3 regions of the Streptomyces sp. KMM 9044 genome follow, and region 2 is predicted to be linked to each of the others. Evidence: riboswitches for the same ligand, from Rfam matches in the RefSeq annotation. Region 2 holds a riboswitch; each other region holds the start of a gene.
The links. A riboswitch is a leader RNA that binds a small molecule or an ion and turns the genes downstream of it on or off. The one in region 2 is predicted to bind cobalamin.

Region 1 (3,726 bases), 960 kb from region 2:
ATGACCTCCCAGGTGGCGCCCTCGACCTTGACGTCGATGCCGGCCTTCTTGGCGTCGGAGGCGTAGGCGAGGGCGTGGTCCTGGCGGACCTTGTCGCCGGAGGGGTAGAAGAGAGTGAAGCCGGCCCGGACGCCGTCCTTGGCGCGGATGCCTTCCTCGCCGTCCCCGCCGGTCTTCCAGCCGGCCTCGTCGAGGATGCTGCGGGCCTCGTCGAGGTCCTGGGGGCGTTCGACGTCCTTGGTGTACCAGGGGTCGTCCAGGGGCAGCGGGCCGTAGGCGGGGCGGCCGGCTCCGTCGAGGATCTTGTCGACCATGGCCTCGCGGTCCACGGCGAGGTCGAGGGCGCGGCGGATCGCGGTGTCGCCGGTGACCTCGTTCGCGGTGGGGAGAGTGACGGCACGGAAGTCGTAGGAGGTGGCCTGGTGGGTCTTGAGGCCGTCGTCGTTCTTGAAGGTGGCGGCGAGGTTGGGCGGGAGGGTCGCGCCGTCGAGGTCGCCGGAGCGCAGGCGGGTGGCGCGGACGTCGTCGTCGGCGATGACCGCCATGGTGAGCTTTTTCACCTTCGGGGCGCCGCCCCAGTAGTCCGGGTTCGCCTTGAAGGTGAGCTTCTCGCCCTTGCTCCAGCCGGTGAGGACGTACGGTCCGGTGCCGACCGGCTCGGTGTTGAAGGCGCCGGTGTTGGGATCCTGCCCGGCGGTGATGTGCTCGGGGACGATGGGCAGGACGGTGCGGGCGGCGAAGGCCGCGTACGGGTACTTGAGGGTGAAGACGACCTTGTCGTCGCCGCCCGCGCGGACCTTCTCGACGGCGTCCAGTTCGCTCTTGGCGGTGTTGTTGGTCTTGTCGTCGAGCACCGTTTCGTACGTGTGGACGACGTCCTCGGCGGTGAGGGGTTCGCCGTCGCTGAACGTCACGCCGGAGCGCAGGGTGTAGGTGTAGGTGCGGCCGTCGTCGCCGATCTCGGGCAGGGCCTTCGCCAGGGCGGGCTCGAGTTCCAGGTCTGCGTCCCGGGCCAGCAGCCCGTCGAAGATCTTGGAGTTGCCGTCCTTGCCGTAGCCGAGCAGGGGGCTGAGGGTGTCGGGTTCGGAGGGAACGCCGATCACCACGGACTCGGCGGACCCGCCGCCGTGCACACCGGCGTCCGAGCCGCCGGTCGGCGCCGAGCAGGCGGCGGCCAGCGCGAGCGCGGCGGCCGTGGTCGCCGTGCCGGTGGTACGCCGTATTCGTCGGGTCGTCATCGAACCTCACACCTCTGCTGACTGGAATTCGTTGTTGCATATTAATTGCAGCAAGGTTCTGCCCAGGGCCCCGGCCCCTCATGCCGACGTTTCGGGGAACAGCGGCGCCGGGGTGCCGCCCTTGTCATCGGCGTGCGTCGGGTGTCAAGGCCGCAGGTGTGCGCCGGGGTGCGAGCTGTGCAGCGCCGTCCGCGCGCCGCGGCACCTGCTTGTCACCGGGCCGGAGCCGGTCTACTGTCGCCACGCCTTGGTGAACGGGAAATCCGGTGCGATACCGGTGCGGCCCTCGCCACTGTGATCGGGAAGTCCGGCTCCGGCCCCTGGTCCTGTCCCCGACAGGACCGACGGGCAGCCACTGGGTCCCCCTGGGACCCGGGAAGGCGGAGTTCGGGCGGTGGTACCCGTCAGCCAGGAGACCGGCCAAGGCGCGTCAACCATCCACGAGGTGCTGGAGAGGGTCTGCTGAGTCATGCATATTGCCGAAGGTTTTCTGCCACCGGCGCACGCGGTCGCCTGGGGTGCCGCGGCGACGCCGTTCGTCGTCCACGGCGCCCGGTCACTCATCCGTGACGTCAGGGAACATCCCGAGAGCACGCTGTTGCTCGGCGCCTCGGGAGCGTTCACCTTCGTTCTGTCCGCGCTGAAACTCCCCTCGGTTACCGGGAGTTGTTCCCATCCCACCGGCACCGGGCTGGGCGCCATCCTGTTCCGGCCGCCGGTCATGGCGGTGCTGGGCACCATCACCCTGCTGTTCCAGGCCCTGTTGCTCGCCCATGGCGGGCTGACCACGCTGGGCGCCAACGTCTTCTCCATGGCGGTGGTCGGGCCGTGGGCGGGGTACGGCGTGTACCGGCTGGCCCGGCGGTACGGGGCGCCGCTGATGGCGGCGGTGTTCTGCGGCGCGTTCGTCGCCGACCTGTCCACGTACTGCGTCACCAGCGCGCAACTGGCGCTCGCCTTCCCCGATCCGGGGAGCGGGTTCCTGGGCGCGCTCGGGAAGTTCGGCTCCATCTTCGCCGTCACGCAGCTCCCGCTCGCGGTGAGCGAGGGGCTGCTGACCGTGCTGGTGATGCGCCTGCTGGTGCAGTCCAGCAGGGGTGAACTGACCCGTCTCGGCGTGCTGGTGGCCAAAGCCGCCCGCAACAGGCCTGCCTCGTCGGCGACGGCGGGTACGGAATCGGAGGTGGCGCGATGACCAGGAACGCGAAGATCAACTCGCTGCTGCTGCTCGCCGTGGCCGCGCTCGCGGTGCTGCCGCTGGCGCTCGGGCTCGGCGACCACAAGGAGGAGCCGTTCGCCGGTGCGGACGGTGAGGCTCAGACCGCGATCACCGAGATCGAACCCGACTACGAGCCGTGGTTCTCGCCGCTGTACGAACCCCCGTCCGGTGAGATCGAGTCGGGGCTGTTCGCCCTCCAGGCCGCCGGCGGCGCGGGGGTCCTGGCGTACTGCTTCGGGGTGCGGCGCGGGCGGCGGCAGGGTGCGGAGCGGGCACGGGAGCAGCAGTCGGCGGCCGGCACCGGACCGGGCTCCGGCACCGGCACCGGCACCGGCTCCGGCTCCGGCTCCGGTGAAGCGGTCTCCCCCGGGCCCCGGGCCTGATCGCGCGTGCTGCCGATCGACGTGGCGGCGCACAGCAGTCGCTGGCGCCGCCGTCATCCGGTGGACAAGGCCGTGCTCGGACTGGGGCTCACCGTGCTCGCGGTCTCCCTGCCTCCATGGCCGGGCGCGGCTCTGGTGCTGGTGACCGCGCTCGCGGTGCTGCTGGGCCCGGCGGGGGTGCCGGGCCGGCGGCTGTGGCGTGCCTACCGGGTACCGCTGGGCTTCTGCGTCACCGGGACGCTCACGCTGCTCGTGCAGGTGGGCGGACCGGACGGGTGGGTGTCACCGGCCCCCGAAGGGCCGCTGCGTGCAGGCGAGTTGCTGCTGCGCACCTCGGCGGCGTCCCTCGGGGTGCTGCTGTTCGCGTTCACCACGCCGATGTCGGACCTGCTGCCGCGCCTGGTACGGGCCGGGGTGCCCGCACCCCTGGTGGACGTGGCCCTGGTGACGTACCGCATGAGCTTCCTGCTGCTCGACTCCGTGCGCCGGGTCGGTCAGGCGCAGGCGGCCCGGCTGGGGCACACCGCCCGGGCGGCGTCGTGGCGTTCGCTGGGCGGGCTCGGCGCGACGGCGTTCGTCCGGTCCTTCGACCGGGCGGCGCGACTGCAGGCGGGGCTCGCCGGGCGCGGTTACGACGGCACGCTGCGCGTCCTGGTGCCCGAGGCGCGGATCTCCGTACGGTTCACGGCCGTGAGCGTGCTGCTGCTCGTGACGCTGGCCACCGTCACCCTTCTCCTGGAAAGCCGCATGTCATGAGCGATCCCGCACCGAAAGGTCCCGCGCTGGTCGCCCTGCGGGACGCGTCCTTCGCCTACGAGGACGGCCCGGCCGTACTGAGCGGCCTCGACTTCGAGGTGCGTCAGGGGCGCGCACTCGCGTTGCTGGG
Region 2 (3,726 bases):
GGGCGGGCCCCCAGCAGGGCGTGGGACGCCCCGACGAGCGCGGAGGCGGCGTTCCCGTCCAGCAGACGCGGAGCGATCCTGACACGGAGTCCGGCCGCGAGCCCCCGCAGATGGCCCATCACCTGCTCGTTCAGGGTGAGAACGGGTTCGGGCAACCGCTCGGTGTACCAGCCGGCAGGGCGGGGCAGACGGAGGGCCGGTCCGTCGTCGGCACGCTGCAACTCCGTCAGGTCCAGGACGATGCCGTGCAGCAGTGCGCAAGCGAGGGCGGGGGACCACAGGCGTGCCGCGTGTCCGAGGTGGACGATGGACACACCGATCCGCGGTTCGCGGGTGTGGTGCCGGTGCGCCACGGCCTCGGCCAGGTCGGTGAAGCCCCTCGCATAGGAGTGGTCGAGCGGATGCCAGCCCTCGTCCCGGCCACCGACGTGCACGGCGAAGAACCCGCCGAGGGCCGTCACGTCCCGGAGAGCCGCGGCGACGGCCCCGGCAGCCGCCCGGGCATGTTCGGTCATGTCGGGGCGCTTCCCTTCCGGCGGATGTACCGACACAGGGTCGATGAATGGGTGAGCGTGGTCTCAGGAAGCCGTACGCCGCCGCGGTGGAGTGATGGCGTACAGGTCGAGGATCTCCGGCCGGGGCACTGTTCCGGGTCCGCCGGCGCGTGCCCAGGCGGCGATGTCCTCGATGGCGTCCGGGTCGTTGACCAGTCCGAGCCAGACGGGCCGGGCGCCGGCGGCCCGGCCCGCCGCGGAGGGCTGGACGACGATGACGTTGGCCTGTTCGCACACGTCCAGGCACTCGGACACCCGCACAGGTACCTCCGCGCGCAGGCGCGCTGTCTGCGCCGTGTGGTCGACACCGATCACCTTCGGGCTGCCACAGCAGCAGTCCCTGCACACGACGACTCTGCAGGGCGCCGGGGCGGGCCCCGGGGTCGCGACGTCGACGGACGTCGTTCCGGCCGTGCTCGCTTCGGCGGGCATGCGGCATCGTTCCTCTCTCCGGGGAGATCCGCCCCGGGACGCGTCGAGGAGGCGACCGCGTGAGTCTCCTGGCTCTCGGGTCGATGCGCGCTCCGCGCCTTCCCGCCCTGGTGCGGGCAGTGGTCATGTGCGGGTCTCGCTCGCCGATCACAGTGGCGGGACCGCGCCGGATTCACACCGGCTTCCTCGTTCCGCCGTCGCCCTGTCGTCGGCCATCATTCCATCGCGCGGGCCCTCGCACCACGATGGCCCCCGCCCGCGTCCCCGAGGGGACCGGCCGGGCGGACCGGGCGTACGCGGTGCGCGCGGAACAGGGCCGGGCCGGATGCGCGGGATGCGCGGCACCCGTCGGGCCGTCGTGTTCGTGCACGGACGGGAACATCGTTCCGCCTCGCGGGCGTGCGGTGCCGTCACGGGCGGCCCGGCCGGACGGTCCCGTCCTCGGTCGCGCCGGACACCACGGCGACGGGGATCCCGGCGACGACGTACGCGTGCTGCGCACCCCCGCGCGCCTGCCTGGCCCCGGGCTGCGTCCTCATCCTGGACCTCGCGGGCAAGGAACCGCTCGCCCGCGAGGTCGTCCCGTCCAAGGTGGTGCGGCGCGGTGACGGCCCGACGGTGCGGACCGGCACGACAGCAGGGGTGTACGGCCGGTCCCGTACGCCCTTTCGCCCTCGCCCCAAGGAACCGCTCGCCCGCGAGGTCGTCCCGTCCAAGGTGGTGCGGCGCGGTGACGGCCCGACGGTGCGGACCGGCACGACAGCAGGGGTGTACGGCCGGTCCCGTACGCCCTTTCGCCCTCGCCCCGGGGAAACGTAGTATCACCTGGTCATCGCCGCGACGGGAGACAGGAAGCCGGTGCGAATCCGGCACGGTCCCGCCACTGTGACCGGGGAGCGCCCCTCCGACACGCCACTGCGCGCCGCGCGGGAAGGCGGAGGGGAACGTCGATCCGGGAGTCAGGACACTGGCCTGTCGCGGGCCCGTCCCAAGGAGCGCGGACTCCAGGAGGCTTCACGTGTTTCCCTTGCTCACCCCTGCGCGAAAGCGCCAGTGCCGTCGCACGACGGCCGCGGCGGTCGCACTGTCGGCGGTCCTGCTGACCGCCGGCTGCGGCTCGTCCGACGACGGCGCCGGCCACGCGAAGGCCACCTCGACCGTGCCCGGAGGCTTTCCCGTCACCATCGACAACTGCGGTGTGAGGACGACGTACGGCACACCGCCGTCCCGGGTGGTCACCATCCACCAGCACCCCGCGGAACTGATGCTCGCCCTCGGTCTGGAGGACCACATGGTGGGCACCGCCTTCCCCGACTCGGCCGTACTGCCGGAGCTGAGGAAGGACTTCGAGACGGTACCGGAACTCGCCCAGAGGGAACCGTCGTTCGAGAGGATCCTCGACGCCGAACCCGACTTCGTCTACGGCGGCTACGGCAGCGCCTTCGCCGAGAACGAGGGCCGCTCCCGCAAGGCGTTCGCCGATGCCGGCATCGACACGTACCTCAACCGTGAGTACTGCGGCGGGAAGCAGCTGACGATGGAGGACACCTACGCCGAGGTCCGCACCATAGGCCGGATCTTCGACGTGTCCGACCGTGCCGACGAACTGGTCGCCGACCTCCGGGGCAGGGTCGGCGAGGCCGCGTCCGCCGTCGAGGGGGAGCCGGAGGTACCGGTCTTCGTCTACGACAGCGGCGACAAGAGCGCCTTCACCGCGGGCGGCAAGGGCCTGGGCACCGAGCTGATCCGGCTGGCCGGCGGGAAGAACGTGTTCGCCGACCTCGACGAGGTCTTCGGTGACGTCTCCTGGGAACAGGTTGTCGAGCGCAGGCCCGAGGTGATCGCCATCTACGACTACGCCGGCGCAGGCGGCGTCGAGCAGAAGAAGAAGTTCCTGCTCTCCCAACCCGCCCTCGCCGACGTACCCGCCGTCAGGAACAAGCGGTTCGTCGTCCTCCCACTGACCGCGACCCTGATCGGTATCCGGTCGGCGTACGCGGTCGGGGACCTGGCCCGCGGGCTGCATCCCCAGAGTTTCCGATGACGCGCACCGTCACCGGACCATCCGTGGGGCCGGTTTCGACGGAGGGGCGGGAAAAGGGCCGCACGGCCACGGCCGGCATCCTGCTCGTGCTGGCCGTTCTGCTCGTGGCCTCCGCCACGGCGGGCCTGGCCATCGGCTCGGTCCAGGTACCGCCCGGCCAGGTCTGGGGCATCGTGACGCACGCGCTGGGCGCCGACTGGACGCAGCCGGCCTGGTCCGGTGCACGGGAGACCATCGTGCTGGACGTACGGGCGCCACGCGTCCTGCTCGGAGCCGTGACCGGCGCCGGCCTCGCGGTGGTGGGCGCCGCCCTGCAGGCGCTGGTACGCAACCCGCTCGCCGAGCCCTACCTGCTCGGGGTCTCCTCCGGGGCGTCCCTCGGCGCGGTCGCGGTCATCGTCTTCGGCGTCAGCGTCGTCGGTCCCCTCTCCCTGTCCGCCGCCGCCTTCGCCGGTGCCCTCGGCGCACTGCTGCTCGTCTACTCCACCGCCCGCACCGGCGGGCGCATCACCTCGACGCGTCTGGTCCTGTCCGGGGTGGCGATCGCGGCGGTACTCACCGCCGTGCTCAACCTGCTGCTGCTCACCACCGACCGCGGCAACGAGGCCCGGACCGTGCTCGCCTGGACTCTTGGCGGCCTCGGTGGCGTCAACTGGGGCACTCTGTGGCTGCCGGGGCTGACGGTGCTGCTGGGCA
Region 3 (3,726 bases), 6.4 Mb from region 2:
CCGGAACGCCCCGAGGCCGCTGGTCCCGTGCGTGTCGCGGGACCGGCGGCCTCGGGGCTGGACCCGGCCGGTGCGGTACGGATCAGCCGGGGACGGTGCACTCGAAGGCGTGCGGGCAGGCGTTGACCGGCCGGACCTCGCCGATGACCAGGCCCGCCTCGGTCAGCCGGCCGGTCATGCTCTGCCGGGTGTGCTTGGCACCGCCGACGGTGAGGAGCAGCAGGTCCATGGCCGTGGTGAACCGCATCGGCGGGGTGTCGTCGACGAGGTTGTCGATGACGACGGCGCGCGCTCCGGGCCGCGCGGATGCCGGCCAGGACCCGGCGGGTGCTGTCGTCGTGCCCGCTCCAGAACGTTCTTGATGAGGCAGAGGTCCGCCCGTACGGGGACGTCCTGGCGGCGGTCCCCGGCGATGAGCCGGGCCCGGCCGGCCGGCGCGCCGTCCTCCCACAGCCGGGGGCCGGCGCCATCCGTCGCCTCGCTTCTTCTGTTGTGCCGTGGCGAGGGAGGGCGGGAGCTGGGGGCGGGGTGGTGAGGGACGGGTCGGTGGTGCGGCGGGGAGTTCAGCACAGTCCGGCGGGCTCAAAGAGCGTGCAGGTGTTGCCGGTGACCGGGGTGTCGCGGACGGTGTTGCGCTCGTTGGCCGCGCCCACGAAGTTCTTGAAGGCCACGACACCGCCGGACAGCGGGAAGGTGCCCTTGTTGTTCTCGGCCCGCTTCCAGGCCACGAGGGTGTCCTCGGCGCGCGCGACGGCCCGGCGGCCGGCCTCGGGCAGGGCCCGGCCGTCGAGCCGGACGACGCCGGCGGATGGCGTGAGGACGCCGGCCAGCAGGCGCAGCAGTGTCGACTTGCCGGAGCCGTATTGGTCTCCAGGAAACGGATCTTCGCCTCGGCGGTTTCCGCGGTCCGGGACCTGCGGGTGAGGTCGCCGAGGACGATGACGTCGGGGCCGCGGTCGGCGACGGTCTCCCGGTTGATCTGCGGCCACTCGTCGTGGGTGTCGGAGAAGGCCGTTCTCGGCACCGGTCGCGCGGGTGATGGCACCGGGGGCGCCGCAGCAGCCTGCCAGGTAGGGCGACTGCGAGTTGGCGAGCCGGTACATGAGGGAGGTGCCGGAAGCGTCCAGGCCGTCGGTGGCCTTGCGTACCCGCTCCTTCAGTTCCGCGACCAGCTTGTCACCGTGTTCCTCGATGCCGAACACGCACGCAGGGTCGCGTATTTCGGCGTAGACGGTGTCGAGGGCGAGCGGCTCACTGCGGGAGCCGTCACCACCGCTGTCGTTGCCCTTTCCGGCGGCGCAGTCGGCTGGTGAGACATACGTGGGTACGCCCAGTTCCCCGAACTGCTCACGGGTGGCGACGCCGCCTCTGCCGAGTGTGGAGACGAAGGAGGCGGTGACGAAGTCGGGTTCGGTTCCAGCATCTTCTCGAAGGACGGACCGTTGTCCGCCAGGCGGGGCACCGACGCGTCGGCCTTCTCGAGGTCCTTCATCACCGGGTCGGTCCAGGTGGCGGTGCCGGCCATGCGTTCGGCGAGGCCGGGGGCGAGCAGGATCTCGGTGGTGCCCTGGTTGAGGGAGAGGACCCGTTGGTGTACGGACTTCACTGTGACCTGGTGTCCGCAGTTGTCGAGGGCGAGCGGGTGGACGGACGCGGCGGGCTTGTCCGGGCCCTTGCCGGCGCCGTCGTCTCCGGGGTCACCATCACAGGCGGTGAGCAGCAGGGCGGGAGCGATGAGAAGGGCTTGCGGCACGGCAGCGGGGAGAGCACGGGGCACGGGGACGCCTTGCCTGTCGGGACTCGCACGCGGAGCCTGGCCTGCGGAGGACCCCGCCGCCCATGGCGGCCTGGTGCCAGCAGGTCTTCGGACTCGGGTTCGCCCGGACGGAGCGCCTTCCCGGGGCAGTGCGCGTCGTTCTTCCGGCCGGCCGCCCCAGTGGCGTCATGAATGCTCCGCCCGTCCCCCCTCACCGCTGCGCGTCAGTTCCGGATTTCCACCGGATTCCCTGGCCTCGGATGTGGCACGACTGGCTCGGAAGCGTACCAAGATCGGCCGGGCGGCCTGGACGGAGCGTATGGGGTTGCCCTGTCCGGTGCCGTCGGTGGCGGACCGGTCGGACATGGGACTGCTCAGAGGGTTCGGACGCGTACGCTGCAGCTGTCCTCACGGGTGGACGGACGCCTCCCGCCGAGCCGCGCCGGTGTGGACACCGGCATTCTGGCCCCGAACGGACCGCGACCTGCGTCGGCGCCGGCCACGGCGCGTTCCGTGCAGGCCGTCGCGGGGAGCACCCGTGCGACGGCCTGCCGTGCGCGTTCCCCTTCGGCGCGCGGCCCCCGGAGGGTCAACGGCGGCGCAGCGAGGGGTCGAGCAGCGCGGGCGGGGTGTCGTTCTTCTCGTGCGCGGCCAGGTCGGTGCCGGGGGTGACCACGGCGTCGATCGCGTCCAGCACGTCGGCGGGGAGCACGGTGCCGACGGCGGCAAGTTGCGAGCGCAGGTGGTCCAGTGTGCGAGGGCCGATCAGCGCGCTGGTCACAGCGGGGTGCGCGGTCACGAATCCGAGCGCCAGCTGAATCATGGTCAGGCCGGCCTCATCGGCGATCCTGGCGAGTCGCTCGACGGCGTCGAGCCTGGCCCGGTTGGAGGGGACGGCGGTGTCGAAGCGCTGCGGCATGAACGTGGAGCGGTTGGTGGTGACGTCCCGGCCCTCGCGGACCACACCCGAGAGCCAGCCGGAGGCCAACGGGCTCCACACCAGTACGCCGAGGCCGTACTCCTCGGTCACGGGCAGCACGTGGGTCTCGATCCCGCGCTGCAGGATCGAGTAACTGGGCTGTTCGGTGACGTAGCGGCTCAGGCGATGGTCACGGGCGGCCCACTGGGCCTGCACGATCCGGTGCGCCGGGAAGGTCGAGGAGCCGAAGTAGCGGATCTTTCCGGCGCGCTGCAGATCGGTCAGCGCCGACAGGGTCTCCTCGTCACTGGTGTGCGGGTCCCATCGGTGGATCTGGTAGAGGTCGACGTGGTCGACGCCGAGGCGGCGCAGGCTGTCCTCAAGGGCGGTGACCAGCCAGCGGCGCGAACTGCCCTGATGATTTCGCTCGTCCCCCATGGGCATCGTCGCCTTCGTGGCCAGCACGATGTCGTCACGACGCCCGGCGACGGCCCTGCCCACCATCTCCTCCGACTCGCCGCCGCTGTACGCGTCGGCGGTGTCGACGAGATTGATCCCTGCCTCCAGGGCGGCGTCGACGACGGCGGTGACCTCGTCCTGAGTGGTGCGTCCGATCCTGCCGAAGTTCATCGCGCCGAGCGCGAGGGAGCTGACCTGCACGCCGGTGCGGCCCAAGGTGCGGTATTGCATGGCCGTGTTCCTCCATAGGGAGTGGGGTGTTGTGGTAGGGCGCGGCGTGGCCTGGTTGCCGGACGTCCACTCCGACACCACGAAAAAGCGGAACGCCGCTCCGGAAATAATACGGAGCAGCGTTCCGCTTTACAAGTGCGACAGTGGTACGGCGACCGCGGCCGAAAGGACGGCAGCCGCCGTCTTCGTCACGGCGGGTACGGACGCGCCGGTGCGCCGTCGCGGCCGGGGCCGGTGGTGCGCTCCCGCACCGGATCGGCCGTCCGGCGGCGGTGGAGAACCGTCACGTGTCCTTGAGGGCGACCGCGAGGTCGGCCAAGTGGGCCCACACCGGACCGAGGGTGAGCAGCCCGTTGCTCGC

Region 1: another riboswitch for cobalamin. It lies ahead of HUV60_RS06645 (energy-coupling factor ABC transporter permease); the one in region 2 lies ahead of HUV60_RS02465 (ABC transporter substrate-binding protein).
Region 3: another riboswitch for cobalamin. It lies ahead of HUV60_RS31225 (ABC transporter substrate-binding protein); the one in region 2 lies ahead of HUV60_RS02465 (ABC transporter substrate-binding protein).

Annotation. Positions count from the first base shown of each region.
Region 1 is NZ_CP113910.1:1,475,852-1,479,577, forward strand. It holds gene HUV60_RS06640 (ABC transporter substrate-binding protein) at 1-1,238, opposite strand, end outside; cobalamin riboswitch at 1,470-1,677, shown strand; gene HUV60_RS06645 (energy-coupling factor ABC transporter permease) at 1,708-2,433, shown strand; gene HUV60_RS06650 (energy-coupling factor ABC transporter substrate-binding protein) at 2,430-2,840, shown strand; gene cbiQ (cobalt ECF transporter T component CbiQ) at 2,847-3,596, shown strand; gene HUV60_RS06660 (energy-coupling factor ABC transporter ATP-binding protein) at 3,593-3,726, shown strand, end outside.
Region 2 is NZ_CP113910.1:520,695-524,420, forward strand. It holds gene HUV60_RS02450 ((2Fe-2S)-binding protein) at 1-515, opposite strand, end outside; gene HUV60_RS02455 ((2Fe-2S) ferredoxin domain-containing protein) at 579-986, opposite strand; cobalamin riboswitch at 1,032-1,212, opposite strand; gene HUV60_RS02460 (hypothetical protein) at 1,386-1,805, shown strand; cobalamin riboswitch at 1,796-1,976, shown strand; gene HUV60_RS02465 (ABC transporter substrate-binding protein) at 2,005-3,030, shown strand; gene HUV60_RS02470 (FecCD family ABC transporter permease) at 3,027-3,726, shown strand, end outside.
Region 3 is NZ_CP113910.1:6,961,256-6,964,981, reverse strand. It holds partial or broken gene HUV60_RS31230 (methyltransferase) at 83-471, opposite strand; gene HUV60_RS34140 (hypothetical protein) at 564-830, opposite strand; partial or broken gene HUV60_RS31225 (ABC transporter substrate-binding protein) at 848-1,777, opposite strand; cobalamin riboswitch at 1,839-2,047, opposite strand; gene HUV60_RS31220 (aldo/keto reductase) at 2,346-3,365, opposite strand; gene HUV60_RS31215 (hypothetical protein) at 3,649-3,726, opposite strand, start outside.